DNA from 2 places in the Faecalibacterium sp. IP-3-29 genome. Region 1 is predicted to be linked to the other one. Evidence: a T-box and tRNA genes for the amino acid it is inferred to sense, from the RefSeq annotation. Region 1 holds a T-box; the other holds one or more tRNA genes.
What was found. The T-box of region 1 lies ahead of MTP40_RS02870 (valine--tRNA ligase). A T-box ahead of a tRNA ligase gene usually reads a tRNA of that ligase, here a tRNA-Val.
Positions count from the first base shown of each region.

Region 1 (8,211 bases):
GAGCTCGGCATCAAAGTGGTAGCGTGCCTTTTCCAGCAGGCGCTCGGTCATGGCGGCATCCGTACCCGCCGTGGGAACGAGGAACACCTTATCAAAGGGATTCTCGCTCATGCCGGGCATGGTGGTACGGTCTTTTTTCTGGGTCTCAGCCGTCAAGCCGCTTTCCAGCGCGGAGAAGAAGGCCTCGGCTCCTTCTTCCTCTGCCAGACCGATGACAGCGCTCAGGTGGCGCACCTTGGCCATGTTCAGGACGCGGAGCAGGGCAATGGCCTGCTGCGGGGTGCGGCAGGCATCCAGCACCACCAGCGGGCGCTGGGAGAGGACCCGGATGCTGCTGCGGTTCTCCACAGCGGCCAGACCTTCCAGAATGGCTTCATCGGGGATGTCATAGCCCTTTTTGCAGAGGGCCAGGGCCAGTTCCACCGCAATGGCGGCACTGCCCGCCGCGTGACGGCCCAGGAAGGCCAGCGGCACGGTATAGCCGCCGTAGTCCACACGGCTGGCAAACTTTTCGGCTTCGAGGAAGGTGATATCATCGGGGTCCGGCACGACCAGCTCACAGTCTGCCTTACCGGCGGCCACAACGAGCTCACTGACCACAGCCTTGGGCTGCTCAGGCGCGGTGACGCAGATGCTGCCCTTGCGCATGACACCGGCCGCCAGCGCGGCGGAGCGCTCCAGTGAGGCACTGATGCCGTCCGGGCCGATGGAGGTGACCGCACAGACCGGCATCTTGGGCAGGGCCTCGGCAAGTCCCGCATCGGGCAGCTCCACCACGGCCAGCGCGCAGCCTGCCTCGCCAAAGCAGCGGGCAGCGGCAGCCAGCTCGGCGGCAGCACGGGGCAGGGTCTCCCGGGCGCTCAGGGTCTCGGCGGCCTGTGCAAGCAGCTCCGGTGCCACAGGCTCCCCATTCACCCGGATGCGGGCAGAGAGCGGCTCACAGCCTGCGTGGTAGCTGCCGGTAACGAGACCGGCAGCTCTGAGCACCGCCGCCGTGAGGGCGGCGGCAGTCGTTTTGCCAGCCGTACCGGCTACGCCCAGATAATCCACCCGCCCTGCCTTGGCAGAGAGGGCTTCCTGCAGCTGCCGGGCCGGGGCAAAGCCCTCGGGCAGAGATGCAAAATAGGCATTTGCCTGTTCAATGGTCATTGCGTCAAACCTCGTTTCGATGTTGATAGAGAATGATGCACATCCGGACAAGCCCCAGCAGGATGAGCCCCACCAGCAGGCCGGTCATCACACCGGAAAAATCGATCCAGATATCGGTGACCTGGCCGCTGCGGCCCGGCACAAAGAGCTGGATGGTCTCATCGGTCAGGGCTGTGAGCAGGCCGCACAGCATGGGCCAGGACACATGCTTGAAGAAGTGCCGGGTGTACACCCGCAGGCAGAGCATGAGCAGGAAGCCTTCCAGCAGATACTCGCAGAAATGCGCCAGCTTGCGCACGATGTGCATGGTGAGCCGGTCGGCGGCACCGGGAAGGCCCAGATGCCGCAGGATGCCCTGCAGTATCCCCAGTACCCGGCCGCTGGCCCCCTCGGACACATCCGCGATCTGCAGAGAGTTCGAGAAGATGAACACGATGCAGCCGATGAGGGCAAAAGTAAAGATCACCCGCCACGCGATGAGCCACGGGGAGGTGCGTTGATTCTGTTCCTGCATCCGCTTAGCCCAGAGCCTTGATGCTCTGCTCGATGTTGGCCAGCTTGCTCTGGCTGTTGGTGCGCTTTGCGCGGATCTCTTCCACCAGAGCGGCGGGAGCACGCTCCACAAACTTGGGGTTGGCCAGCTGGTTCTCAAACATGGCCAGTTCCTTCTCGGCCTTGGCCTTTTCCTTGTTCAGGCGGGCCAGCTCCTTCTCGCGGTCGATCAGCTCCATCATGGGGATAAAGCCGCGGGCGGTGTGGGTGGACACCTGCACCATGCCATCGGTGCTGCCCTCGTATTTTTCCGTAAAGGTCACGTCGGTGGCAAAGGCAAACTTTGCCAGATAGACCTCTGCATTCCGGAAGGGAGCGGGATCAGCCGTCTCGATGATCATACTGGTCTTTTTGGCAGGATGGACATTCATCTCGGTGCGCATGGTGCGGACTGCCTTGATGTAGTCCATGACCTTTTCAAAGGCTTCCTCTTCCTCGGCCCAGTTGTGTGCCTCGTCAAAGGTGGGCCAGCTCTGGGTCATAATGGTCTCGGCGGAGCCGGGCAGGGCCTGATACAGCTCCTCCGTGATGAAGGGCATGAAGGGATGCAGCAGCTTGAGGGCCTTGTCCAGCACATACACCAGCACACGGCGGGCGGTATCTGCCTGCTCTGCATCGCCGGAGTTCAGGCGGGGCTTTGCGATCTCGATGAACCAGTCGCAGTAGACATCCCAGATGAAGCTGTTGATCTTGGCAGCGGCCAGACCCATCTCGAAGTGGTCGAGGTTGTCGGTCATGGCACCGGCCACCTGATTCAGCTTGGTCAGCACCCACTTGTCGCTCATGTCCAGCTTGCTCTCCTCGGGCAGGCCGGGCTGGAAGTCCTCGGGCAGGTTCATCAGGACAAAGCGGGTGGCGTTCCACAGCTTATTGGCAAAGTTGCGGGCAGCCTCCACCTTCTTCTCGCTGTAACGCATATCGTTGCCGGGGGTGGAGCCGTCCAGCAGCATGAAGCGCAGTGCATCCGCGCCGTACTGGGCAATGACCTCCAGCGGGTCGATGCCGTTGCCCAAGCTCTTGGACATCTTGCGGCCCTGGCTGTCGCGGACGATGCCGTGGATACAGACAGTGTCGAAGGGAGCCTTGCCGGTGTAGGCCAGGCCGGAGAAGATCATGCGGCTGACCCAGAAGCCGATGATATCATAGCCGGTGACCAGCGTGTTGGTGGGGTAGAAGTACTTCAGGTCCGCGCTGTCCTCGTTGGGCCAGCCCAGAGTGCTGAAGGGCCACAGAGCGGAGGAGAACCAGGTATCCAGCGTATCGGGGTCCTGGGTAAAGTGGCTGCCGCCGCACTTGGGGCAGGTGCAGGGCATCTCTTTGGCGACCACGGTCTCGCCGCAGTCATCGCAGTAGAAGGCCGGGATCTGGTGGCCCCACCACAGCTGACGGCTGATGCACCAGTCGCGGGTACCCTTCATCCAGTTGAGGTAGTTCTTGGTAAAGCGCTCGGGCACGAACTTGATCTCGCCCTTCTCCACGCTCTCGATGGCGGGCTTTGCCAGAGGCTCCATCTTGACGAACCACTGCTTGGAGACCATGGGCTCGATGGTGGAGTGGCAGCGGTAGCAGGTGCCGACCTCGTGCTTCAGGGGCTCGATCTCCTTCAGGAAGCCGCCCTCCTTCAGGTCTGCCAGAATGGCCTTGCGGGCCTCGAGGGTGGTCATGCCGGCGTACTTGCCGCAGTCCAGCACCTCGGGCTCATTCACGGTGTTCTTGCCTGCGGCAAACAGTGCATCGGCAGCGGCCTTATCGGCAGCACCGGTCATGTGGCCGTCGTAGGTAAACACCCGGACGATGGGCAGATCATGGCGCAGACCCACTTCAAAGTCGTTGGGGTCGTGGGCGGGGGTGATCTTGACGACACCGGTGCCCTTGGTCATATCAGCGTGCTCGTCGCAGACGATGGGGATCTCCTTGTTCAGCAGGGGCAGGACAACATGGCAGCCGTGGAGATGGGCATAGCGGGGGTCCTCGCCGTTGATGGCAACAGCGGTATCACCCAGCATGGTCTCGGGGCGGGTGGTTGCCAGCTCCAGCATCTCGCCGGTCTCCTTGACCGGGTAGAGCAGGTGCCAGAAATTGCCGTCCTTTTCCTCGTACTCCACCTCAGCATCCGAGATGGAGGTGTTGCAGTGGGGGCACCAGTTGACCATCCGGTTGCCGCGGTAGATCAGGCCCTTGTCGTACAGGCGCACAAACACTTCCTTGACGGCATCCGAGCAGCCCTCGTCCATGGTAAAGCGCTCCCGCTGCCAGTCACAGCTGGTGCCCAGCTTTTTCAGCTGGCTGACGATGCGGTTGCCGTACTTGGTCTTCCAGTCCCAGGCGCGCTCCAGGAATCCGTCGCGGCCCACCATCTCCTTGGTCAGGCCCTCGGCACGCATGGCCTCCACGACCTTGGCCTCGGTGGCGATGGATGCGTGGTCGGTGCCGGGCACCCACAGGGCGGCATAGCCCTGCATCCGCTTGGTGCGGATGAGCACATCCTGCATGGTGTTATCCAGCGCATGGCCCATGTGGAGCTGGCCGGTCACGTTCGGAGGGGGCATGACGATGGTGTAAGGCTTCTTGTCGGGGTCCGCTTCCGTGTGGAAGTAGCCGCCGTCCTGCCAGAACTGGTAGATGCGGTCTTCCACCTGGCTGGGATCGTACTGTTTTGCGAGTTCTTTCATTGTATCCTCCCAAAAATGTGATGAGTGGGACGAAAAAAGCCGCCCCACGGAACGTTCCATGGGACGGCTGTAAACTACATACCGCGGTACCACCCAAATTGCACCGGCTGCAAACACAGCCCGTGCCCCTTGATGCCCCGGTAACGTGGGGCAGCTCCGAGGGCGGCTACTGGCTTCACCGCCCCTGCTCAAAAGCGACAGTGCGCAGCGCTTACCTGCCGGGCTCTCACCTGCCCCCGGCTCTCTGCAAGGCGGTTTGCCGCGCACACTCTTTCTCGTTGCATTTATACAAAGAATATAACGTTTTTTTGGCGTTTTGTCAATATGCTCCGAGAACTTCCTGCTTCAATCTGCCGATCAGCCGCTCCATCAGGGCCACCCGGTTGAAGGGGGTCATCAGGTAGAGGCCGTCCGCATACGGCAGGGCGGCCTTTGCCATTTCCAGCGAGATGGCAAGACCCAGCTCCTCGCCCTGGGCACGGTCGAGCCCGGCAAACTTTTCAATGATCCAGTCCTCCACATGGATGCCGTTGATCTCGTTCTCCATGAAGATGGCGTTGCGCTGGCTGACCACCGGCATGATACCGGCCAGGATCTTCGCATCGGCCCCCAGCGTCTCCCGGGACTTTTTCAGGTTTTCCACCGCCTGTGCCGAGAGCACCGGCTGGGTCAGAAAGCCGCTCATGCCGTTTTCCAGCTTCTCCTTTGCCCGGCGCAGCTCCACATCAAAGTTGCGGGCGTTCAGATTCAGGGCACCGAACACGGTCATAGGGCCGGGCATCTCCCGGCCTTCCCCTGCCAGCGAGACGATGTACTGGGCCAGCTTGCGGGAGTTGAACTGGTAAACGTTCTTCACCTCGTCCCGCTCTGCCGTGGGGATGGGGTCACCGGTGATGGCCAGCATCTCCCGCACGCCCTCGGCATACAGGCCCAGCAGCAGGGCCTTGGTGGCGTTCAGGTTGCGGTCGCGGCAGGTCATGTGGGGCAGGGTGCACAGCCCCAGCTCCCGGTGGACCCGGCAGGCCACCAGAGAGGAATCCATCCGGGCCTGTGCAATGGGGCAGTCGGCAATGGTCAGCAGATCAGCGCCCGCCGCCTGCAGCTTTTTTGCCCCTTCCAGATAACCGGTCAGGTCCGCATTGCGGGGAGAATCCAGCTCAATGGCAATGACCTTTTCCCCTGCGTTCAGCTTGCGCAGAAAAGCGTCCTCGTTTTCCACCGTCTGTTCCTTCACGGTGGAAAACTCTTCTGTCGGAGTCGTTTTTTCCACCACGGGCAGGCTGTCCAACTCTGCCCGCAGGGCGGCAATGTGGGCAGGAGTGGTGCCGCAGCAGCCGCCCAGGATCTGAACCGTGCCCTCGGCGGCCAGACGGCCCAGCTCCCTTGCAAAGTACTCCGGCCTGCCCTGATACTTCACCTGCGTCCGGGTGACAACGGGATAACCCGCGTTGGGCATGACCGACAGGGGCAGCGTGCCCCCCAGCTGCTTTGCCAGTGTGCGCATGGCACCGGGTGCCGACACGCAGTTCAGGCCCACGACATCCACGATGCCGCTTTCCTGCATCCGCCGGGCAAGGTCTTTGCAGTACATGCCCTCCCGGGTGTAGCCGTCGGGCAGGACCGCAAAGGACACCATCACAAAGGCATCCGGCACTTCCGCCTTGATGGCCCCCACGGCATCCAGAAGGCCCGCATCGGAGCTCAGGGTCTCGAACAGGAAATTTCTGGCCCCCAGCGCCGCGAACTGCTTTGCCACAGCCGTATATACCTGCCCCGCCGGAACTGCCTCGGTATCCGGAGCCGGACCGAGGTCGGCAAAAACGGCGGCACCCGTCTCCTCTGCAGCCTGCACAGCCAGCTGCCAGCCTGCCTGCGCCAGCTGTTCCCAGCCGGGCGCGTGTGCCGCCGCCAGCCGGGGCAAGCTGAAGGTATTCGTCTTGACGGCATCAGCCCCTGCCGCCAGATACTCCCGGTGGACAGCCAGCACCCCCGCCGGGTCGGTCAGGTTGGCCTGCTCGCACTCCGCCCCGGGAGCCGCCTTATAATAAGTACCCATGGCACCATCAAAAAGCAGGGGGCGGGTCTGTAACAGTTCGCGGATGTTCATCATATATACTTCCTCGCATCTCACAAATAAGCTCTATATTCTTCAGTTTAATAAAGTTTCGCCTCTTGTCAAGCGTTTTTTCGTGCCACAGCTTGCAGGCAGGGCAGTTTTGTGCTATCCTATGCGTAACTTTTACATGTGAGGAGAGATGTATCATGCGCCATGCAGGCACACAAACGATCGAAACGGAGCGGTTGCTTCTGCGCCCGCTGACCCCGGAGGATGCCCCCATGATGTACGCCAACTGGGCCAACGACCCGGACGTAACCCGCTGGCTGCGGTGGGAGCCCCACAAAAACGTGGACGAGACCCGGGAACTGCTGACCGCATGGGCACTGCTCTACCCCAATGGAGATTACTACCAGTGGGCCATCGTGGAAAAATCCACCAGGCAAGTGTTTGGCTCCATCAGCGTGTTCACATCCAGTTCCGCCGAGCCGGAGCGTGACCCCTGGCCCGGCTTCGATCACACGAACGGCGTGTGGGAGGTCGGCTACTGCATCGGCAAGGCCTGGTGGAACAAAGGCTTTACCACCGAAGCGCTAAAAGCAGTTGTAGAATACTGGTTCAAAAATACAGATAGTAGCTGGCTAGCCTGCTGCCATGCGTTTGAAAATCCTGCCAGCGGCCGGGTCCAGCAGAAAGCCGGCTTTGTCTACGACCACGATTCTGTCTACCACAAATTTGACGGCACACCGGTTGCCTGCAGGTGCTACGCATTGACAAGAGAACATTACGAAGAACTGAGAGGTTTATTTTGAGCGAACTTTATGACATTTTAGTAGAAACGCCCCCCACAAAGGTCATCTTACTGGCCCTGGATCAGGGGCTATGGGACTGTGAGCGCAGCCTGAACGAGCTGGCTGCACTCTGCGAGGCCAACCACATGGAGGCTGTGGCATCCGTGACCCAGAAGCGGCAGACCCCCGAGACCGGCATCGTGCTGGGCAGCGGCAAGCTGGAGGAGGCCGCCGCTGCCGCCGGGGAGCTGGGTGCCGAGTGTGCCGTGTTTGACGGCGAGCTGACCGGCAGCCAGATCCGCAACATCTCCACGGCGCTGGGCGGCATGGAGGTCATTGACCGCACCATGCTGATTTTGGAAATTTTCCGCAGCCGCGCCGTGACCAACGAGGGCAAGCTGCAGACCGAGCTGGCGCTTCTGCGCTACCGTCTGCCCCGCCTGCAGGGAATGGGCGAGAGCCTGAGCCGCCAGGGCGGCGGTGGCGGCGGCGGCGGTGGTGCCCGCCGTGGTGCCGGTGAGACCAAGCTGGAGCTGGACCGCCGCCACGTCCACGCCCGCATCGACGCACTGGCCGAAAAGCTGGCCGAGATGGAAAAGCGCCGGGGCGAGAGCCGCAAGGCCCGGGCCAAGACCGGAATGCCGGTGGTCAGCCTTGTGGGTTACACCAACGTGGGCAAATCCAGCCTGATGAATGCCCTGTGCGGCCCCAGCGTAGCCGAGGCCGACATGCTGTTTGCCACCCTGGACCCCACCAGCCGGAAGCTGGTTCTGCCCAGCGGCATGGCCGTTCTGCTGGTGGACACGGTCGGCTTTGTCTCCCGCCTGCCCCACAATCTGGTGGAGGCCTTCAAATCCACGCTGGAGGAAGCCGCATGGTCTGATGTCATCGTGCGGGTGGCGGACGCGGGCGACGACCAGCGGGAAGAGCAGCTGGCCGTTACCGATGAGGTCCTGGACGGGCTGGACTGTGCCGACATCCCCCGCCTGAC
Region 1 covers NZ_CP094471.1:617,539-625,749, reverse strand. Annotated here, with positions in the region: gene MTP40_RS02880 (folylpolyglutamate synthase) at 1-1,149, opposite strand, end outside; gene MTP40_RS02875 (VanZ family protein) at 1,154-1,663, opposite strand; gene MTP40_RS02870 (valine--tRNA ligase) at 1,668-4,373, opposite strand; T-box leader at 4,430-4,661, opposite strand; gene MTP40_RS02865 (bifunctional homocysteine S-methyltransferase/methylenetetrahydrofolate reductase) at 4,693-6,483, opposite strand; gene MTP40_RS02860 (GNAT family N-acetyltransferase) at 6,636-7,241, shown strand; gene hflX (GTPase HflX) at 7,238-8,211, shown strand, end outside.

Region 2 (8,211 bases), 1.2 Mb from region 1:
GAGAGCCGCAGCTTTGACGGCGGCCTCCTCTGGGTCTGGGGTGGTGAAGCCGGAACCCAGCGCCACGCCGTTGGCCCCCATGAAGGCTTTTGTGAAATTGTACTGCTGGATGGCAGTCAGCGCAGCCGCCCCGATGATGGCCTCGGTCTGGGGCCGCAGCAGCCCGCCGGGCAGGAACACCCGGCAGCCCTTCTGGGCCAGCAGGCGGGCATGGGCCACGCCGTTGGTCACATAGCTGGCGTTCAGGGCCGGGCCGTTCAGCGCCCGTGCCAGAGCCAGCGTGCTGGAGCCTGCATCCAGATAGATGAAATCTTCCGGCAGGATCAGCTCTGCCGCCGCCTGGGCGATGCTCTGCTTCTGACTGACGGCCAGCTCTTCCTTGGCGGCCATGGTGGGCTCATCGGTGCGGAAGGGGCTGTCCGGCAGGGTGGCCCCGCCGTGCACCTTGTTCAGTTTGCCCAGCTTGTCCAGCTCGTTCAGGTCGCGCCGGATGGTGGACTCGCTTGCGTTCAGCGCCTCGCACAGCTCCTGCACGGTGGCAGTGCGCTGGCGGGCCAGCAGGTCAAGGATGAGGGCGAAGCGTTCTTCTGCCAACATGAGGAAAGGTCACTCCTTTGGTGTTTTGTGATTGAACTTGAAGCTTTATGAAGCTTCCTGTCCTTATTATAGCAAGATTTCAGTCAAAATCAATCACAATGCGCCAGAAATAGCCGACAAAAATCACCTCTGAAAATTGAGCAGGTTGCACAACAACTGGGATACATTTGGCAAACGGCAGCAAGTGTGCTATGATATAAGAAAAATGCAGGAGGAACGCTATGACAAAGCCCAAGATCATCTTTTTTGACATCGACGGCACACTGGTGCCGCTCAAGGAGGGCATCCGCCCCAGAACGGTGGAGGCGCTGCAAAAACTGCGGCAGAACGGCATCAAGCTCTGCATCGCCACCGGCCGCGCTCCCATGGAAGTGCCGAAGTTCGAAGGGGTCACTTTCGATGCGTTCCTGACCTACAACGGCTCCTATTGCTTCACGCCGGAGCGCGATGTTTTCAAAAATCTCATCCCGAAAGCGGACATTGCCCTGCTCCGCCGGAACGCCGAAGCGTTGGGGCGGCCCATGGCGTTGGCCACCAAGGACCGGCTGGCCGCTAACGGCTCCGACCCTGATCTGGCGGAGTATTTTGCCATCGGCGGGGTCGAGCTGGTGATCGCCGACGATTTTGATGCTATGGCGCAGGGCGAGATCTTTCAGGTGCTGATGAGTGGCAGGGAAGCGGAGTACCCAGCCATCCTGAAGGATGTGGAGAACGCGAAGATCGCCGCATGGTGGGACCGCGCCGTGGATATCATCCCGGCCAGCGGCGGCAAGGGCATCGCCGTGGAAAAGATGCTGGAATTCTACGGCATCGACAAGTCCGACAGCATGGCCTTCGGTGACGGCAACAACGATATCGAAATGTTCAGAGCCGTCGGCACCGGCGTCGCTATGGCCAACGCCTCTGCCCGGCTGCAAGCCGCCGCCACCGCCCATTGCCGCGATGTGAAGGAAGACGGCATCTATTGGTATTGTGTAGAAAACGGCCTGATATGAAGAGAAAAAGCCGGTGCACTTTCTTGGCGCACCGGCTTTTTTCTATAGGGGAAACTTACTGATTCTGAATGTACTCGTCCATGGCCTTCGCGGCTGCCTTACCGGCACCCATGGCCTTGATGACGGTGGCGGCACCGGTCACGGCATCGCCGCCGGCGTACACGCCCTCACGGCTGGTCTTGCCCTCGTCGCCCTCGGTGACGATGCAGCCGTGCTTGTTGGTCTCCAGACCAGGGGTGGTGGAGCGGATCAGGGGGTTGGGGCTGGTGCCCAGGCTCATGATCACGGTATCCACATCCAGCTCAAACTCGCTGCCCTTTTTTTCAATGGGACGGCGGCGGCCGGAAGCATCGGGCTCACCCAGCTCCATCTCAATGCAGGTGATGGACTTGACGAAGCCCTCGTCGTTGGCGTGGATCTCCACGGGGTTGCACAGGGTCTTGAAGATGATGCCCTCTTCCTCGGCGTGCTCGACCTCCTCCTTACGGGCAGGCAGCTCGGCCATGCCGCGGCGGTAGACGATGTACACAGTCTCAGCACCCAGACGCAGGGCGCTGCGGGCAGCATCCATGGCCACGTTGCCGCCGCCCACAACGGCCACCTTTTTGCCGGTGCGGATGGGGGTCTTGCTGGTGGGCAGGTAGGCCTTCATCAGGTTGGAGCGGGTCAGGAACTCGTTGGCGGAGTACACGCCCTTCAGGCTCTCGCCGGGGATGCCCATGAAGCGGGGCAGACCGGCACCGGAGCCGACGAACACGGCCTCGTAGCCGTACTCGCCCATCAGCTCGTCGATGGTCAGCACCTTGCCGATGACCATGTTGCACTCAAAATCCACGCCCATCTTCTTCAGGCCGTCGATCTCCTGCTGCACGATGGCCTTGGGCAGACGGAACTCGGGGATGCCGTACATCAGCACGCCGCCGGCCACATGCAGGGCCTCGTAGACGGTGACCTTATAACCCAGCTTGGCCAGGTCGCCTGCGGCGGTCAGACCGGCAGGGCCAGCGCCGATGATGGCAACCTTGTGGCCGTTCCATGCGGGCACGATGGGGGCGGTGTGGACGTTTTCACGGTGCCAGTCGGCCACAAAGCGCTCCAGGCGGCCGATGCCCACAGGCTCGTTCTTGATGCCGCGGGTGCACTTGCCCTCGCACTGGCTCTCCTGGGGGCAGACACGGCCGCAGACGGCGGGCAGGGAGGAGGAGCGGGCAATGACCTGATAGGCGGCTTCAAAGTCGCCCTCGGCCACATGACCGATGAACTCGGGGATATCGATGCCCACGGGGCAGCCGGTCTGGCAGGGCTTGTTCTTGCAGTGGATGCAGCGCTTTGCCTCGTTCACGGCCATCTCTTCGGTATAGCCCAGTGCAACTTCCTCAAAGTTCTTGTTGCGGACGTTGGGGTCCTGGGTGGGCATGGGGCACTTTTTGGGATCCATATTGAAAGCCATCTTACTTTGCCTCCTCAGTCTTGAACAGATTGCAGGCCTTCTCGCGGGCCTTTGCCTCAAAGGGGCGGTACATGGTGCCGCGGGCCATGGCTTCGTCGAAATCGACGAGGTCACCGTCAAAGTCAGGGCCGTCCACGCAGGCAAACTTGGTCTCGCCGCCCACGGTCAGGCGGCAGCCGCCGCACATGCCGGTGCCGTCGATCATAATGGGGTTCATGGAGACAATGCTCTTCAGCCCGTGCTTCTGGCAGGTCTTGACGACGAATTTCATCATGATCAGCGGGCCGATGGTGATGACCAGATCATACTGGTTGCCGGCGGCCACCAGCTCGTCCAGAGCGGCAGTGACCACACCCTTGGTGCCGTAGCTGCCGTCATCGGTCATAATGCGCAGCTCGTCACTGCAGGCGTTGAACTCGTCCTCGAGGATGAGCAGATCCTTATTACGGAAGCCGATGACGCTGTGGACGGTGCAGCCCTGGTCGTGCAACTCCTTGGCAATGGGCAGGGCGATGGCGCAGCCCACGCCGCCGCCGACAACACAGACCTTTTTCAGGCCCTCGGTCTCGGTGGCGCGGCCCAAGGGACCCACAAAGTCATGGACGCTGTCGCCTGCGTTCAGGCTATTCAGCTCCATGGTGGTGCCGCCCACGATCTGGAAAATGATATCCACAGTGCCCTTTTCGCGGTCGTAACCGGCCACGGTCAGGGGGATGCGCTCGCTGTCCTCAAACGGGCGCACAATGATGAACTGGCCCGGCTTTGCCTTTTTGGCAATGAGCGGGGCTTCAATGACCATCTTTGTCACGGTGGGGTTCAACGCGACCTTTTCAGTGATCTTGTACATTGCGGTTGCTCCTTTTTCTGGCAAAATCTCGGCACAAAAACACGTCTGCCCGCCCGCGCGGCACAGCAGACGTGTTTTTGTGCAACTTTTTGACAAGTTTATTATAACCTCTTTAAGAAGGGAACGCAACCGAATTTTCTTTGTGTCTGCCGCCGCAAAGCTGAAACATTTCGGTTTCATTCCGGTTTCGGCTTTGTTTTTGAAAAACAGGCGCAGACAGGCGTGTTTTGCAAAAAGTCTGATTTTTTGGAAATTTGTTGTTGACAAAGCCTGCGTTTTACGCTATAATAGCCAACGTCGCCGGGAGCGAAACCCCGGCAGACCACATGAAATGTGCGGCCGTAGCTCATCTGGTAGAGCGCCACCTTGCCAAGGTGGAGGTAGCGAGTTCGAGCCTCGTCGGCCGCTCCATTTTGTGGAAGTTTAGCTCAGCTGGGAGAGCATCTGCCTTACAAGCAGAGGGTCAGCGGTTCGAGCCCGTTAACTTCCACCATGTGGCCCGGTAGCTCAGTTGGTTAGAGCACCAGCCTGTCACGCTGGGGGTCGTCGGTTCGAGCCCGATCCGGGTCGCTGCTGCTTCTCTGGAAGCAGCTTATATGCCTCTGTAGCTCAGTCGGTAGAGCAGGGGACTGAAAATCCCCGTGTCATTGGTTCGATTCCGATCGGAGGCACTTTATATGCGGCCGTAGCTCATCTGGTAGAGCGCCACCTTGCCAAGGTGGAGGTAGCGAGTTCGAGCCTCGTCGGCCGCTCCAGACAAATAAGCCACTGCAAAACATGATTCGTCGTGTGATGCAGCGGCTTTTTTGTACGTTGAAAGCTTTTTTGGAATTGAAAAAGGAGGGAAAAACGCAGTGATATTCGGAAAGTACATCAACCGGTATTACCTCAAGCATGCTCCCGTGCTGCTGCTGGGCCTTGCCGCCCTGCTGACGGTGGATTACATCCAGCTTTTGATCCCCCAGCTCTACCGGCTGGTCATCAACGGTGTGAACCTTGGCCAGGTGGTGGTGAACGGTGAGACGCTGCTCTTTACCAAAGAGGTGCTGCTGCAGCACATCTGCCTGCCCATGATCTGGATCGTGGTGCTGATGGTCATTGGGCGCTTTTTGTGGCGCATCTGTTTCTTCGGCTCGGCGGTGCGGGTCGCGGCAGACCTGCGGGAGCGGATGTTCGACCACAGCCGCAGGCTGTCCCAGCAGTACTATCAGGTGAACAAGGTCGGCAACCTGATGAGCCTGTACACCAACGACCTGGACACCATTCAGGAGTGCTTCGGCGACGGCGTGCTGATGTTCTTCGACGCGCTGACCCTGGGTCTGCTGGCCCTTTATAAGATGTGGACCATGGATGTGCGGCTGACCCTGCTGGCCCTGATCCCGGCGCTGATCATGTTTGCCATCGGCACCCAGATGAGCAAGGTGATGACCCGGCGCTGGGAGGAGCGGCAGCAGGCCTTCTCCGGTCTTTCCGATTTCGCGCAGGAGAACTTTTCCGGCATTGCGGTCATCAAGGCCTTTGTCAAGGAGTACAAGGAACTGCAGGCCTTCCGGAAGCTGAACAAGGAAAACGAGGAGATCAACGTGACCTACACGAAGATCGCCACCCTGCTGGAGGTGCTGGTGACCCTGTTCGTGGAGTCCGTGATCTGCATCATTCTGGGTTACGGCGGCTATCTGGTCTATCAGGGTCGATTCAACGCCGGCCAGCTGGTGGAGTATATCGGCTACTTTGAGGCCATCGTCTGGCCCATCATGGCTGTGTCCATGCTGATCGAAAAGACCAGCCGCGGCAGGGCCTCCCTGAACCGCATCACTGAGCTGCTGGATGCCCCCATCGATGTGGCCGACCGCCCCGGCGTGGCCGACCTGACCGACCCCAAAGGCGGCATCGAGTTCCGCCACCTGAACTTCCGCTACCCGGACGGCGAGTACGATGTGCTGCGGGATATCTCCTTTACCATTGCGCCCGGCGAGAGCGTGGGCATCGTGGGCAAGACCGGTGCGGGCAAGACCGCCCTGGTGGACCTGCTGCTGCGCACCTATAATGTGCCGGACGGAACCCTGTTCGTGGACGGCAGGGATGTGAACAGCCTCTCCATCCACTCGGTGCGCAATGCCTGTGCCTACGTTCCGCAGGATAATTTCCTGTTCTCGGACACCATCGCCCACAACATTGCCTTTGGTGTGGACGATGCCACCCCCGAGGACATCGAGCGGGCGGCAAGCATGGCCGATGTGCGGGATAATATCGTGGATTTCAAGGACGGCTACGAGACCGTTCTGGGCGAGCGCGGCGTGACGGTGTCCGGTGGTCAGAAGCAGCGCATCTCTATCGCCCGCGCCCTGCTCAAGGACGCGCCCATCCTGATCCTGGATGACTCCGTCTCGGCGGTGGATACCAGCACCGAGAAGATCATTCTGGACAACCTCAAGAACAGCCGGGCAGGCAAGACCACCCTGCTCATTGCCCACCGCATTTCCACGGTGGAGCGGCTGGATAAGATCGTATTCCTCAACGAGGGCCGGGTGGAAGCCGTCGGGCCCCACGATCAGCTGTATGCTTCCTGCCCGGAGTACCGCCGGATGGTCGATCTGCAGCGGCTGGAGGATGAGACGAAGGGAGGCGAAAACGCATGATGCATCTGAATCCATTGGTTCTGGTGGGCGCTGTCATCGGCGTGATCACCGCCCTGCTGGTGGCAGCCTATGCCGCCGTCAAGGACAAAAAGACCGCCATGGGCTTTGAGCGCAACATGGAGGACGGCGAGATCATGCGCCGCCTTGCCCGCTATGCCCGGCCCTACCTGAGCAAATTCCTCATTGTGGGCGTGCTGATGCTCTTCTCCATTGCCTACGATATCATTTCACCCCTCATCGTGGGCCGCATCGAGGAGCTGGTGGCCGGGGAGTTTGAACTCCGCGCCCTCTTCCTGGGCGTGTCAGTGTATGCAGGCGTGCTGGTGTTCTCTATGGGCAGCACTTACCTGCAGGCCGTGATTTTGCAGCGGGTGGGCCAGCGCATCATCTCCGATCTGCGCGAGGATCTGTTCAGCCACATTGAATCTTTGGCACACGAGCAGCTCAACGAGATCCCGGTGGGCAAGCTGGTCACCCGAGTGACCAACGATACCAACGCCATCTCCATGATGTTCACCAACCTCTTGGTCCAGCTGACCAAGAACAGCTTTGTCATTCTGGGCATTCTGGTGGCCATGCTCTGCCTGAACTACGAGCTGACGTTGATGGTGCTCTGCTTTGTGCCCTTCATCGTGATCTTCACGGTCATCTTCCGCAAGTTCTCCCGCCGCGCCAACCGCAAGCTCAAGAACGCGACCACCGATATCAATACCTATCTGTCAGAAAACCTGTCCGGCATCAAGGTCACCCAGATCTTTGGCCGGGAGGACGAAAAGATGGAGGACTTCCGCCAAAAGAGCCAGAAGCTGGCCCGGGCCAATCAGGAGCAGATCTTCGTGTTCAGCGTGTTCCGTCCGCTGGTGTATATGCTCTATGTCAGCTCGATCCTGTGCCTGTTCTATCTGGGCGGCATGGGTCACCTGAACAACGTCAGCTTTCTGGGTCAGACCATTTCCAGCGGTACCATCGTCACCTTTTATATGTACATCTCCAAGTTCTTCACCCCCATCCAGAACCTGGCCGAACAGTTCAACTGGCTGCAGTCGGCGCTGGCATCGGCAGAAAAGGTGTTCTCCATCATGGACATCCAGCCCAAGATGCAGGATGCCCCCGATGCCATTGAGCTGGACGAGGTGAAGGGCGAGATCGAGTTCCGGGACGTGTGGTTCAGCTACGTTCCCGGCGAGTGGGTGCTGCAGGGCGTTTCCTTCCATGTGGATGCCCGCCAGACGGTGGCCTTTGTGGGTTCCACCGGCTCCGGCAAGAGCACCATCCTCTCCCTGATCTGCCGGAACTACGAGTTCCAGAAGGGCCAGATCCTGATCGACGGTATCGACATCCGCAAGATCAAGATCTCCTCCCTGCGCAGGCACTTCGGCCAGATGCTGCAGGATGTGTTCCTGTTCTCGGGTACCATCCGTTCCAACATCGTTCTGCGGGAAGAGGGTATCCCCGACAGCGAGATCATGGAGGTCTGCCGCTACGTCAACGCCGACAAGTTCATCAACAAGCTGGACCACGGGCTGGACGAAGAGGTGCGTGAGCGCGGCAACAACTTCTCCGCCGGGCAGCGGCAGCTGCTCAGCTTTGCCCGCACCATCATCCATAAGCCCAGCGTGATGATCCTGGACGAAGCTACTGCCAACATCGACACCGAGACCGAGCTGCTGATTCAGGATTCGC
Region 2 covers NZ_CP094471.1:1,863,787-1,871,997, reverse strand. Annotated here, with positions in the region: gene MTP40_RS09005 (DeoR/GlpR family DNA-binding transcription regulator) at 1-597, opposite strand, end outside; gene MTP40_RS09000 (Cof-type HAD-IIB family hydrolase) at 819-1,592, shown strand; gene gltA (NADPH-dependent glutamate synthase) at 1,648-3,042, opposite strand; gene MTP40_RS08990 (sulfide/dihydroorotate dehydrogenase-like FAD/NAD-binding protein) at 3,044-3,889, opposite strand; tRNA gene MTP40_RS08985 (tRNA-Gly) at 4,225-4,300, shown strand; tRNA gene MTP40_RS08980 (tRNA-Val) at 4,307-4,382, shown strand; tRNA gene MTP40_RS08975 (tRNA-Asp) at 4,386-4,459, shown strand; tRNA gene MTP40_RS08970 (tRNA-Phe) at 4,488-4,560, shown strand; tRNA gene MTP40_RS08965 (tRNA-Gly) at 4,569-4,644, shown strand; gene MTP40_RS08960 (ABC transporter ATP-binding protein) at 4,744-6,528, shown strand; gene MTP40_RS08955 (ABC transporter ATP-binding protein) at 6,525-8,211, shown strand, end outside.
Region 2: it encodes a tRNA-Val, which carries the amino acid that the T-box ahead of MTP40_RS02870 (valine--tRNA ligase) is inferred to sense. The anticodon was not compared.